Regions from separate parts of the Gordonia sp. WA4-43 genome, predicted to be linked through region 2. Evidence: riboswitches for the same ligand, from Rfam matches in the RefSeq annotation. Region 2 holds a riboswitch; each other region holds the start of a gene.

Region 1 (3,264 bases), 1.2 Mb from region 2:
CGAGCACGGCCAACCCATCTTCGACAAGGGCGCTGATCAGGTCCTGTTGAGCACACTCATCATCCCAGGCGATCCGCGGCTTGCCGGGCCGGTCATAGCCGCCGCCGGTCAACGCGGCCAGACGAGTCGCGTGCTGCTCGACCACCACCGCACCACCGTCGACCTCTCGGGCGACCCGCCGGATCGCCGCGATCACCTGGGTGATGGCGTCCTGGCGGGCCACCGCGTCATCGAAGATCGTCGAATCCAGCGCTCGACGGCTCTTACCCGCGAGCACCCCGGTGGTGGTGATGACCTCGCGTACCACCTCGAAAATGCGGTGCGGCCGATCGCTGGCTGCCAGTCGCCGACGCCAGTACGTCAGAGTCGACGGATGAAAACCTTTGTTACCCAACACGAATCCACACGCCGCTTTCCACCGCAGATCGAAAGTGACCGCATCAGCGGCTTCGCGATCGGACAAACCCTGCAGCGTTTGCAGCACGATCACCGACGCCATCGTGGCCGGCGGGATCGACGGACGGCCCCGGCCGCTGGGAAACAGGTCCGCGAACATCTCCGCAGGAAACAACTGCTCGCGATGAGCAGCCAAAAACGCGAACACACTGCCCTCGGCCAGCAAATGCCCGACGACCGAGTTCACATCCAGAAACTCACCCTGACGATCCGGCTCACCCTGCATACCCACCAGGATCCCAGCCCACCAGGCAAACCCGCTCACCCCACACCGAAACGACACCGACTATTTCAGCAGTCTCCTAATCCGAAAGAAGCGCATAACCCCTGCTCCCTGAGGTGCGAGGAGCGATAGCGACGAGCCTCGAAGGGTCCGGCGAGGAATGTTCTGGAGCCGCCGAGGCTTACCTTCGGATCACACCGGCGCGAGCGGCACGATCCCGGGATGGCTGTCGAGGTAGCGCTTGGTGAACGTGCACACCGGCCGGAGGCGGGCACCCTGTTCGCGGGTGTAGTGCACGGCGCTACGGGTGAGTCGCGTGGCGAGTCCGTGTCCGCTGTATTCGTCGTAGAGCACGGTGTGCAGCACGGTGATGGTGGTCTGACCGTCCGCCGACTCGGTCGAATAACCGAGCACGCCGACCAGGTCGCCGGCGACCCAGAGTTCGAATCGGTCGCGGTCGGGATTGTGTACCACCTGCGAGATCTGTTGCAGGATGGACTTTGCCGACTGTGGTGGTCGCTGACGATGCTTGCGTAGCACCCGACCCTCCTCACCTCGTGATCGCGGACATCGGATCACCGGCGCGTACCTGCCACACGCGACAGCGCCATCCCTGTGATCCGGGTCACACGGTACCTTACGGAACCGTAACTGCCGACCCCGATCGTGTGATCGTCGCAAATCGATACGGTCTTCCCCACCCGCACGCACCGACCGGACGATGCGATGTAGGGTGGCGGACGCACGACAACTACACACCGCGGGGGCTCTCACGATGACCGAGGGCTGAGATGGCGACGGGCGGTCGCCGACCGCTCGAACCTGTCCGGGTAATGCCGGCGTAGGGAGACCAGCCATGGGCACACGTGTATCCACCACCCGCAACAGCAGCGCACCCGCCGATTCCGGGTTCCTGACCCTCGGCCCGATCGAGGGCAGCGCCAAGCACTACCTCGCCGTCGACGACCTGCGTGTGCCGCAGCGTCGAATCCAGCTCACCAACGGCGAACACCTCGACGTCTACGACACCTCCGGCCCCTACACCGATACGGCGGCGCACATCGACGTCGAGAAGGGCCTCACCCCCACCCGCGACAGCTGGCATCGGCCCGACCCGATCGAAGGCGCGAGCACCCAGCTGGCCTGGGCGCGTGCCGGCATCATCACCGACGAGATGCGGTTCATCGCCGCCCGGGAGGGCGTCGACGCCGAACTGGTCCGGTCGGAGGTCGCCATCGGCCGCGCGGTCATCCCGGCCAACCACCGCCACCCCGAGTCCGAACCGATGATCATTGGCAAGAACTTCGCGGTGAAAGTCAATGCGAACATCGGTAATTCGGCGGTGCGCAGCTCGATCTCCGACGAGGTCGAGAAGATGGTGTGGGCCACCCGCTGGGGCGCCGACACGATCATGGATCTCTCGACCGGCGCCGACATCCACACCACCCGCGAGTGGATCATGCGTAACTCGCCGGTCCCCGTGGGGACGGTTCCGATCTACCAGGCGCTGGAGAAGGTCAACGGCGATCCCGCCTCGCTGACCTGGGAACTGTATCGCGACACAGTCATCGAGCAGGCGGAGCAGGGCGTCGATTATATGACCGTCCATGCCGGTGTCCTGCTGCGCTACGTTCCGCTGACCGCGAAGCGGGTGACGGGCATCGTCTCGCGCGGCGGTTCGATCATGGCGGCCTGGTGTCTCGCGCACCACCGGGAGTCGTTCCTGTACACGCACTTCGACGAGTTGTGCGAGATCTTCCGCCGCTACGACATCACGTTCTCCCTCGGCGACGGCTTGCGCCCCGGATCGATCGCCGACGCGAACGACGAGGCCCAGTTCGCCGAACTCCGCACTCTCGGCGAGCTGACCGCGATCGCCAAATCGCATGGTGTGCAGGTCATGATCGAAGGCCCCGGGCACGTCCCGATGCACAAGATCGCCGAGAACGTGCGCCTGGAGGAGGAGCTGTGCGAGGAGGCCCCCTTCTACACCCTGGGTCCGCTCGCCACCGACATCGCGCCGGCCTACGACCACATCACCTCGGCCATCGGCGCGGCGATGATCGCTCAGGCCGGCACCGCGATGCTGTGCTACGTGACTCCGAAAGAGCATCTAGGACTTCCGGACCGCGACGACGTCAAGGTCGGCGTGATCACGTACAAGATCGCGGCGCACTCGGCCGACCTGGCCAAAGGCCACCCGCGGGCACAGGAACGCGACGACGCACTGAGCAAGGCGCGCTTCGAGTTCCGCTGGACCGACCAGTTCAATCTCGCCCTCGACCCCGACACCGCGCGCGCATACCACGACGAGACGCTGCCCGCCGAGCCCGCGAAGACCGCCCACTTCTGCTCGATGTGCGGACCCAAGTTCTGCTCGATGCGGATCTCGGCGGACGTCCGCGCCTACGCCGAGGAGCACGGTCTCGTCACCGCGGACGACATCGACCGGACTATCGCCGAGGGCATGGCCGCGAAGTCGGCCGAGTTCGCCGAGGCCGGTAACCGCGTGTACCTCCCGCTCCAGACGACCGGCGGCGCCTGATGCGCACAGACGACGCACGACGACGCACAGTCGACGCGAA
Region 2 (3,264 bases):
CGCCGACGACCTTCGCGTCGTCGCCGCGGTCGTCACCCATGAAGCGCCCGGCGGGTGGACCTACACCACCGTCATCGCCGAGACCGACTCGCCGGTCCGCACGGTCGCCAACTTCGAATCCACGGAACTGCGATGGGTCGACGAGAAGCGCGTCGATCAACTCCCGCTGCATCCCGCGTTCGGACTCGCGTGGCCCGTTCTCCGCGAGCGGATCGCGATGTTGGATCCCCAGAGCTGAGCCCTCACACCCCGGCGCGGTCGGACTCCAGCAGTCGGTTCGCCCCGGCGACCAGCGCGTGGACGTTCGCCTCGTCGCTGCTCGCGCCCTCACCGACGGCCCAGGCCTGCCGGCCGTCGTGCTCGCACAGCAGGAACGTCGTGACCATGCCGTCGACGACCCGCTGGTGCAGCCGGACGATCTGAACCGGGGCGCCGACGTCGTAGAGGATCGAGGTCATCGCACCGACGGGGCCGGCGGCGACGGCGCTGCGGGACATGATGCGGTCGGCGATCGCGAGCGTCGCGCGGCACTCGACCAGGTCGCCCGAGCACGGAACGGCAGAGAAGGAGCCCAGCCGGATCGTGCCGCCACGGGAGTACTCGTCGGTGAATTCCTGCCAGGTCATCCCGGCGGCCTCCTCGTGCATCCCGGGGGGAAGCGGGCGGCCGAAACGTGCGGCGAAGTGGTCGCCGCCGTGCCGGTCGTCGCGCTCGGTCCACGAACAGGATCGACGAGGTAGATGAAGAGGGTGCATCTCGAAAACCGATTTCGGTCGAAGAACGGATGACCGACTGGAGAGCGCAACCGACCCGCAGCGGGGGGTCGGTCAGATTCAGACCCCGCTGCGGCGGGTTACGAGAACGCTCGTGATACACAACATGATCGGTCCACCATAGACCCGCGACACCGACCGGGCAAACGTGTTTCCGCCAGGGGAACCGCTAGAGCATCCCGGCGAGGTCGGTGGCTGCGGCGGCCGGATCATCGGCCGCGGTGATGGCCCGCACGACGACGATGCGCCGCGCCCCGAGCGCGGTGACCTCCCCGACGCGGCCGGCGTTGATTCCGCCGATGGCGAACCACGGCTTGGCTGATTGTGTTGCGGCAGTGGAGGACACGAGGTCGAGGCCGGCGGCGGCGCGGCCCGGTTTGGTGGGGGTGGTCCAGCACGGACCGACGCAGAAGTAGTCGACGTCGTCGTCGGCGATCGCGGCGGCAGCCTGCGCGGGGTCGTGGGTCGAGGCGCCGATGACGACGTCCGGTCCGACGATCCGGCGGGCCGCCGACGGCGACAGGTCGCCCTGTCCGACGTGCAGGACATCGGCCCCGGAAAGCGCCGCGATGTCGGCGCGGTCGTTGACCGCCAGCAGGGCACCGTGCGCGTCGGCGACCGTCCGCATGCCCGCGAGGATCTCGAGTTCCTCGCCCGCCTCCAGGGTCCCGAATTCGCGCTCGCCCGGCGAGTTCTTGTCGCGCAGCTGCACGATGTCGACGCCGCCCGCGAGCGCCGCGTCGACGAAGTCGAGCAGATCACCGCGTTCGCGCCGGGCGTCGGTGCACAGGTACAGGCGGGCCGTGGAGAGCCGCCGGCGACGGTCCGTCGCGGAGCCGGGGTCCGTCGACGCGGAGCTGGTGCGGTTCGGGGTCGTCACGCCGACCAGGCTAACCGGACCCCCGACGTCCCGGCGTAGGGTGGATCGCACGAACACACGGGAGTCCGGATCGGCCGGGCTGAGAGTGCGGACAGATTCCGCTGACCGTCGAACCTGATCCGGGTCATTCCGGCGAAGGAAGGTGATTCCCAACGTGGATTCCCCACCGCAGCGCCCTGCCCACCGCGCCCTGACGGTCGTCGGGGGCGGTGTCATCGGGCTGACCTGTGCGCTCACCGCGGCCGACGCCGGATGGCGGGTTCGCGTCCTCGACGCCGGCACCGAGGAGCGCGCGTCCTGGGTCGCCGGCGGCATGCTCGGTTCACTCGGCGAGGGTCATCCCGGCGAGGACGCGTCCCTGGCCCTGTCGGTCGAGTCGGTCCGGCTGTGGCCGGCGCTCGTGAAGCGGCTCGACGACCCGGGTGTCGTCACCGCCACCGACTCGCTGTTCGTCGCGGCCTCGGCCACCGACATCGAGTACCTGCGGCATCTCGCCGACTTCGTCTGGGCCGGGCAGCCCGCCACCGATGCCGCGCTGCAGTCGGTGACCGGCCGCGACATCCGGACCCTGGAACCGTCGCTGAGCTCTCGACTGGTCGGTGGCTACCGCGCGGTCGGCGAGTGGTCCGTCGACAACCGGCGGCTGCTCGAGGCGTTGCGCGCCGCCGCGACGTCGGCGGGTGCCGAGTTGGTCTCCGCGCGCGTCGAATCCCTGGCCGACCTCGACGACCTCGGTTCCGACACCCAGATCCTGCTCGCCGCTGGACTCGGCACCGCGGCCCTCTGGCCGGGTGTGGACCTGCATGCGGCGAAGGGGGAGATCCTCCGCCTTCGCCGTACTCGCTGGTCGGTGCCGCCGCCCGGCCACGTCGTCCGGGCACGTCTCCACGGGCGGGCCGTGTACCTGGTGCCGCGCGAGGACGGAGTCGTCGTCGGCGCCACCCAGTACGAGGCCGAGGGGACGGCCGACCGCGCGCCACAGGCCGGTGGGGTCGCGGATCTGCTCGCCGACGCGATCGAGGTCTTCCCCGGGCTGCGGACCTACGAACTGACCGAAGCGGGGGCCGGTCTGCGGCCGTGCACCGCGGACGGATTGCCGATCGTCACCCGTGTGGACACACGAACGGTCGTGGCGACCGGGCACGGGCGCAACGGGATCGTCCTCGCCCCGGGCACCGCCGCCCGCGTGTTGTCGATTCTGGAAGGAGCAGAGGAATGAGTATCACCGCGAACATCACCGTCAATGGCAAGAGCGTCGATGTCGGCGCCGACACGTCGGTGCGCGACGTCGTCATGGGGCTGGGGTTGCCGGACCGGGGGATCGCGGTCGCGGTGGACGGCGCGGTCGTCCCGCGCGGCCGCTGGGACCGGCACACGATGACCGACGGTGCCGTCGTCGAGATCGTCACGGCGGTGCAGGGTGGCTGACCTCGCCGATCTGAAGCCCGACGCCTCGCGGACCGAGCAGAGGTCCGGCGACGAGACGATCCCGGATACGGACCATCTGCGCATCGCCGGTCGCGACTTCTCGTCGCGACTCATCACCGGCACCGGCGGCGCGTCGAATCTCGCGACCCTGGAACGCGCGCTGGTCGCGTCGGGGACCGAGCT
Region 3 (3,264 bases), 1.8 Mb from region 2:
ACGTCTTCGAAAAGCTTGCGCTGGGCGATGATCCCGAGCACCGACACATAGGTCGGCGCGGCGATCAGGCGGTCGTGACCGAAGGCCCGGGCGCCCTCCTCGCTCCAGTGGGTCGGGTGCGCATCTTGCACCGCCATCGCGTGCTTACGGATCTCCTCGCGGCCGATCTCGTAATAGTCGTCGACCGTGTAATGGAAGCCGACAAGGCTCTGGGTGTGGGCGGCGATCTCGTCGGGGGTCGGCTTCCCGCCACCGTTCGACGCCTCGTCCGGACGATCCTGGATCTCGGCTCCGCTTACCTGTGACATTGAGCTCTACTCCTTCGGCCGACACAACAAGACGGGCTGCCTCATCGAGAGGCAGCCCGCTGCTGGTGGTACTTCGAAACGGCCGACGACAGCGTCAGCGCGATTCCTTGTGCCCCTGATGCTTGCCGCAGTTCGGGCAGAACTTCTTGATCTCGAGGCGATCGGGATCGTTGCGGCGGTTCTTCTTCGTGATGTAGTTACGGTGCTTGCACACCTCGCAGGCCAAGGTGATCTTGGGGCGAACATCTGTTGAGGAGGCCACTTGATTGCCTTCTTTCGGGTGGTACGTGGTCGGGTTCGGAAGTTCCCTCAGGGCTTGCGACCCTTGCGCTCGGTTCCGGTCGGACCCGATGTGTAGCGGTGGAGGGACTCGATCCCTCGACCTCACGATTATGAGTCGTGCGCTCTAACCAGCTGAGCTACACCGCCCCGCGGACTTCTCGTCCAGCGAGCCCCCTGACGGAATCGAACCGTCGACCTTTTCCTTACCATGGAAACGCTCTGCCGACTGAGCTAAGGGGGCGTGCCCCGGGCGGTTGTGCCCGAGAGCCTTAACGAGGTTACACACTCGCGTCTGCGCTAGACAAATCGCTGGTCGGAGACCGTCTGTAGAGCAGTTTCGCGAGAATGGACCACGCTGTGGCAGGTATAGGATTCGAACCTATGTAGCTTGCGCGACGGATTTACAATCCGCTCCCTTTGGCCGCTCGGGCAACCTGCCGTGCCGCTCTTCCGGCCACCGTGACGGCCGTACGAACAACGCCGTGAAGAATACAACGAACACCGCATCAACGCGCAAACCGGCTGGTCAACAGGCCGGGACCCGGTCGTGGCACAGGCGTCCCACTGCGACCCCCACTCCTGCTACTGTGGCTGCGTTCTGACACGGGGTGCTCCGCGACGCGGGGCTGAGATGAGACCCGAGAACCTGTCCAGGTAATGCTGACGAAGGGATGTCATGTCTGTGCATGCGCGCATGCCGGTCTCCGGCCGTTTCTCCGACCACCTCTGGGAGGAGACGAAGGGGTTGCGGACGGCGATCGACGACCTCGAGTTCCTGCGGCGGCTCGGCGACGGGACGCTGCCACTGGAGGTGTTCCGCACCTACATGGAGCAGGACTCGCTGTACCTCGCCGGTTACGCGAAGGCCCTCGCCATCCTGGCGTCGAAGTCCCCCGACCCGCAGACCGCGGGGTTCTGGGCGAACTCGTCGGCCACCGCGGCCACCGTCGAGTCGGCGCTGCACGGCGACCTGCTCAACGGCGGCCAGCTGCCTCCGCGTGAGGGCGAACCCGAGCCGTCGCCGGCGTGCCTGGGGTACGTGTCCTACCTGACCGCCGTCGCCGCGACCGAGTCGTATGCGGTCGGCGCGGCCGCGGCCTTGCCCTGCTTCTGGATCTACGCGGAAGTCGGCCGGGCCCTGGCCGCGAGTGCCGCCCAGGTGCTCGCCGCCGACCCGAACCACCCCTACGCGCAGTGGGTGACCACCTACGACGCCCCGGAGTTCCAGGAATCCGCCTCGCGGGCAAGGGAACTCGTGGACGAGGCCGCGGCGCACGCCGGCGAGCGGGAGCGGGCCGCGATGGCCACGGCGTTCACCGTCGCCACCCGGTTCGAGCTTCTGTTCTGGGACACCGCGCTGAACCCGCAACCGTGGCCCGCCGCATGAGCGCCCGCATGAGCGCCCGCGCGCGCCGCCTCCTCACCGCGCTCGCCGCCGCGGTCGTCGCGTCGTCGGCGATCACCGCGTGCGGTTCGGGCGCCGGTTCGGACGGCACCATCCGATTCGCGCTCGACTGGTCCCCGAACACCAACCACACGGGATTGTTCGTGGCGCAGCAGCGCGGCTGGTTCGAGGAGGCCGGACTCGACGTCGAGATCCTGCCGTACAACAACACCGCCGTGGACACCATCGTGGACGCGGGCAACGCCGAGTTCGGGATCAGCACCCACAACTCGTCGACCTTCTCGCGGGCATCGGGCGCGCACACCATCTCCGTGTTCGCGCCGCTGCAGAAGTGGGCCACCGGCATCGGTGTCCGCGCCGACCGCCGCGACATCACGAGCCCGAAGGACCTCGACGGGAAGACATACGCCGGTTTCGGCGACCCGGGCGAGGAGAAGACCCTCGAGCAGGTGATCCGAAACGACGGCGGCACCGGCGAGTTCACCTCGGTGACCCTCGGTACCTCGGCATACGAGGCCGTCTACTCCGGTCAGGCCGACTTCACCGTCTCCTATCTCGCGTGGGAGGGCATCGAGGCCGAACATCGCGGAACCCCGATGAGGTACTTCCACTACACCGACTTCGGATTCCCGGAGGCATACGCGATCGTCGTCGACGCCAACGAGGACTGGCTGGCCGACAACCCGGACCGGGCGGCGGCCTTCGTGACGGCGCTGCAGCGCGGTTACCAGGCGGCGGCCGACGACCCGGACGCGGCGGCCCGCGACCTCCTCGCCGCCAACCCCGGTGCGTTCAACGACGAGCAGCTGGTGTTCGAGAGCCAGCGCATGCTCGCCGGTCAGTACATGAAGGACGCCGACGGCCAGGTCGGGCGACAGACGCTCGACCAGTGGGCCGGGAACTCCGGGTTCCTGTACCGCAGCGGTCTGCTGACCGGCCCGGACGGGGCGCCGCTCACGACCGAGCCGGACTGGTCGACGTACTTCACCAATGACTACCTCGACACCCCTCGGTAGCACCGGCCTGCGTCGCATCGCGCCCGCGCTCGTCGCGGTGGTCGTCCTGGTGGCGGTCTGGCAGGTCTACGTCGACGTCAGCGGAATCCGGCCGCAGGTGCTGCCGTCGCCGTCGCGCGTCGTCGCGCAGGGTTGGTCGCACCGCGCGGAGATCGGGGTGCACGCCGCGGCGACGCTGCAGGTGACCCTGATCGGGTTCACGGTCTCGTTGGTCCTGGCCTGGCTGCTGGCCATCGTCGTCGACTTCTCGCCG

Evidence for each region. Region 2 has a riboswitch for thiamine pyrophosphate ahead of thiO (glycine oxidase ThiO). Riboswitches for the same ligand answer to the same signal wherever they lie in the genome.
Region 1: another riboswitch for thiamine pyrophosphate. It lies ahead of thiC (phosphomethylpyrimidine synthase ThiC); the one in region 2 lies ahead of thiO (glycine oxidase ThiO).
Region 3: another riboswitch for thiamine pyrophosphate. It lies ahead of LEL84_RS20245 (TenA family protein); the one in region 2 lies ahead of thiO (glycine oxidase ThiO).

The regions. Positions count from the first base shown of each region.
Region 1 covers NZ_CP084736.1:3,933,669-3,936,932, reverse strand. Annotated here, with positions in the region: gene LEL84_RS17775 (IS1182 family transposase) at 1-682, opposite strand, end outside; gene LEL84_RS17770 (GNAT family N-acetyltransferase) at 872-1,219, opposite strand; TPP riboswitch at 1,439-1,528, shown strand; gene thiC (phosphomethylpyrimidine synthase ThiC) at 1,536-3,224, shown strand; gene thiD (bifunctional hydroxymethylpyrimidine kinase/phosphomethylpyrimidine kinase) at 3,224-3,264, shown strand, end outside.
Region 2 covers NZ_CP084736.1:2,710,983-2,714,246, reverse strand. Annotated here, with positions in the region: gene LEL84_RS12185 (NUDIX hydrolase) at 1-238, shown strand, start outside; gene LEL84_RS12180 (hypothetical protein) at 243-626, opposite strand; gene thiE (thiamine phosphate synthase) at 943-1,653, opposite strand; TPP riboswitch at 1,702-1,811, shown strand; gene thiO (glycine oxidase ThiO) at 1,808-2,872, shown strand; gene thiS (sulfur carrier protein ThiS) at 2,869-3,081, shown strand; gene LEL84_RS12160 (thiazole synthase) at 3,140-3,264, shown strand, end outside.
Region 3 covers NZ_CP084736.1:4,477,684-4,480,947, reverse strand. Annotated here, with positions in the region: gene LEL84_RS20270 (fused (3R)-hydroxyacyl-ACP dehydratase subunits HadA/HadB) at 1-308, opposite strand, end outside; gene rpmG (50S ribosomal protein L33) at 403-570, opposite strand; tRNA gene LEL84_RS20260 (tRNA-Met) at 664-737, opposite strand; tRNA gene LEL84_RS20255 (tRNA-Thr) at 759-831, opposite strand; tRNA gene LEL84_RS20250 (tRNA-Tyr) at 949-1,029, opposite strand; TPP riboswitch at 1,185-1,279, shown strand; gene LEL84_RS20245 (TenA family protein) at 1,267-1,977, shown strand; gene LEL84_RS20240 (ABC transporter substrate-binding protein) at 1,986-3,011, shown strand; gene LEL84_RS20235 (ABC transporter permease) at 2,986-3,264, shown strand, end outside.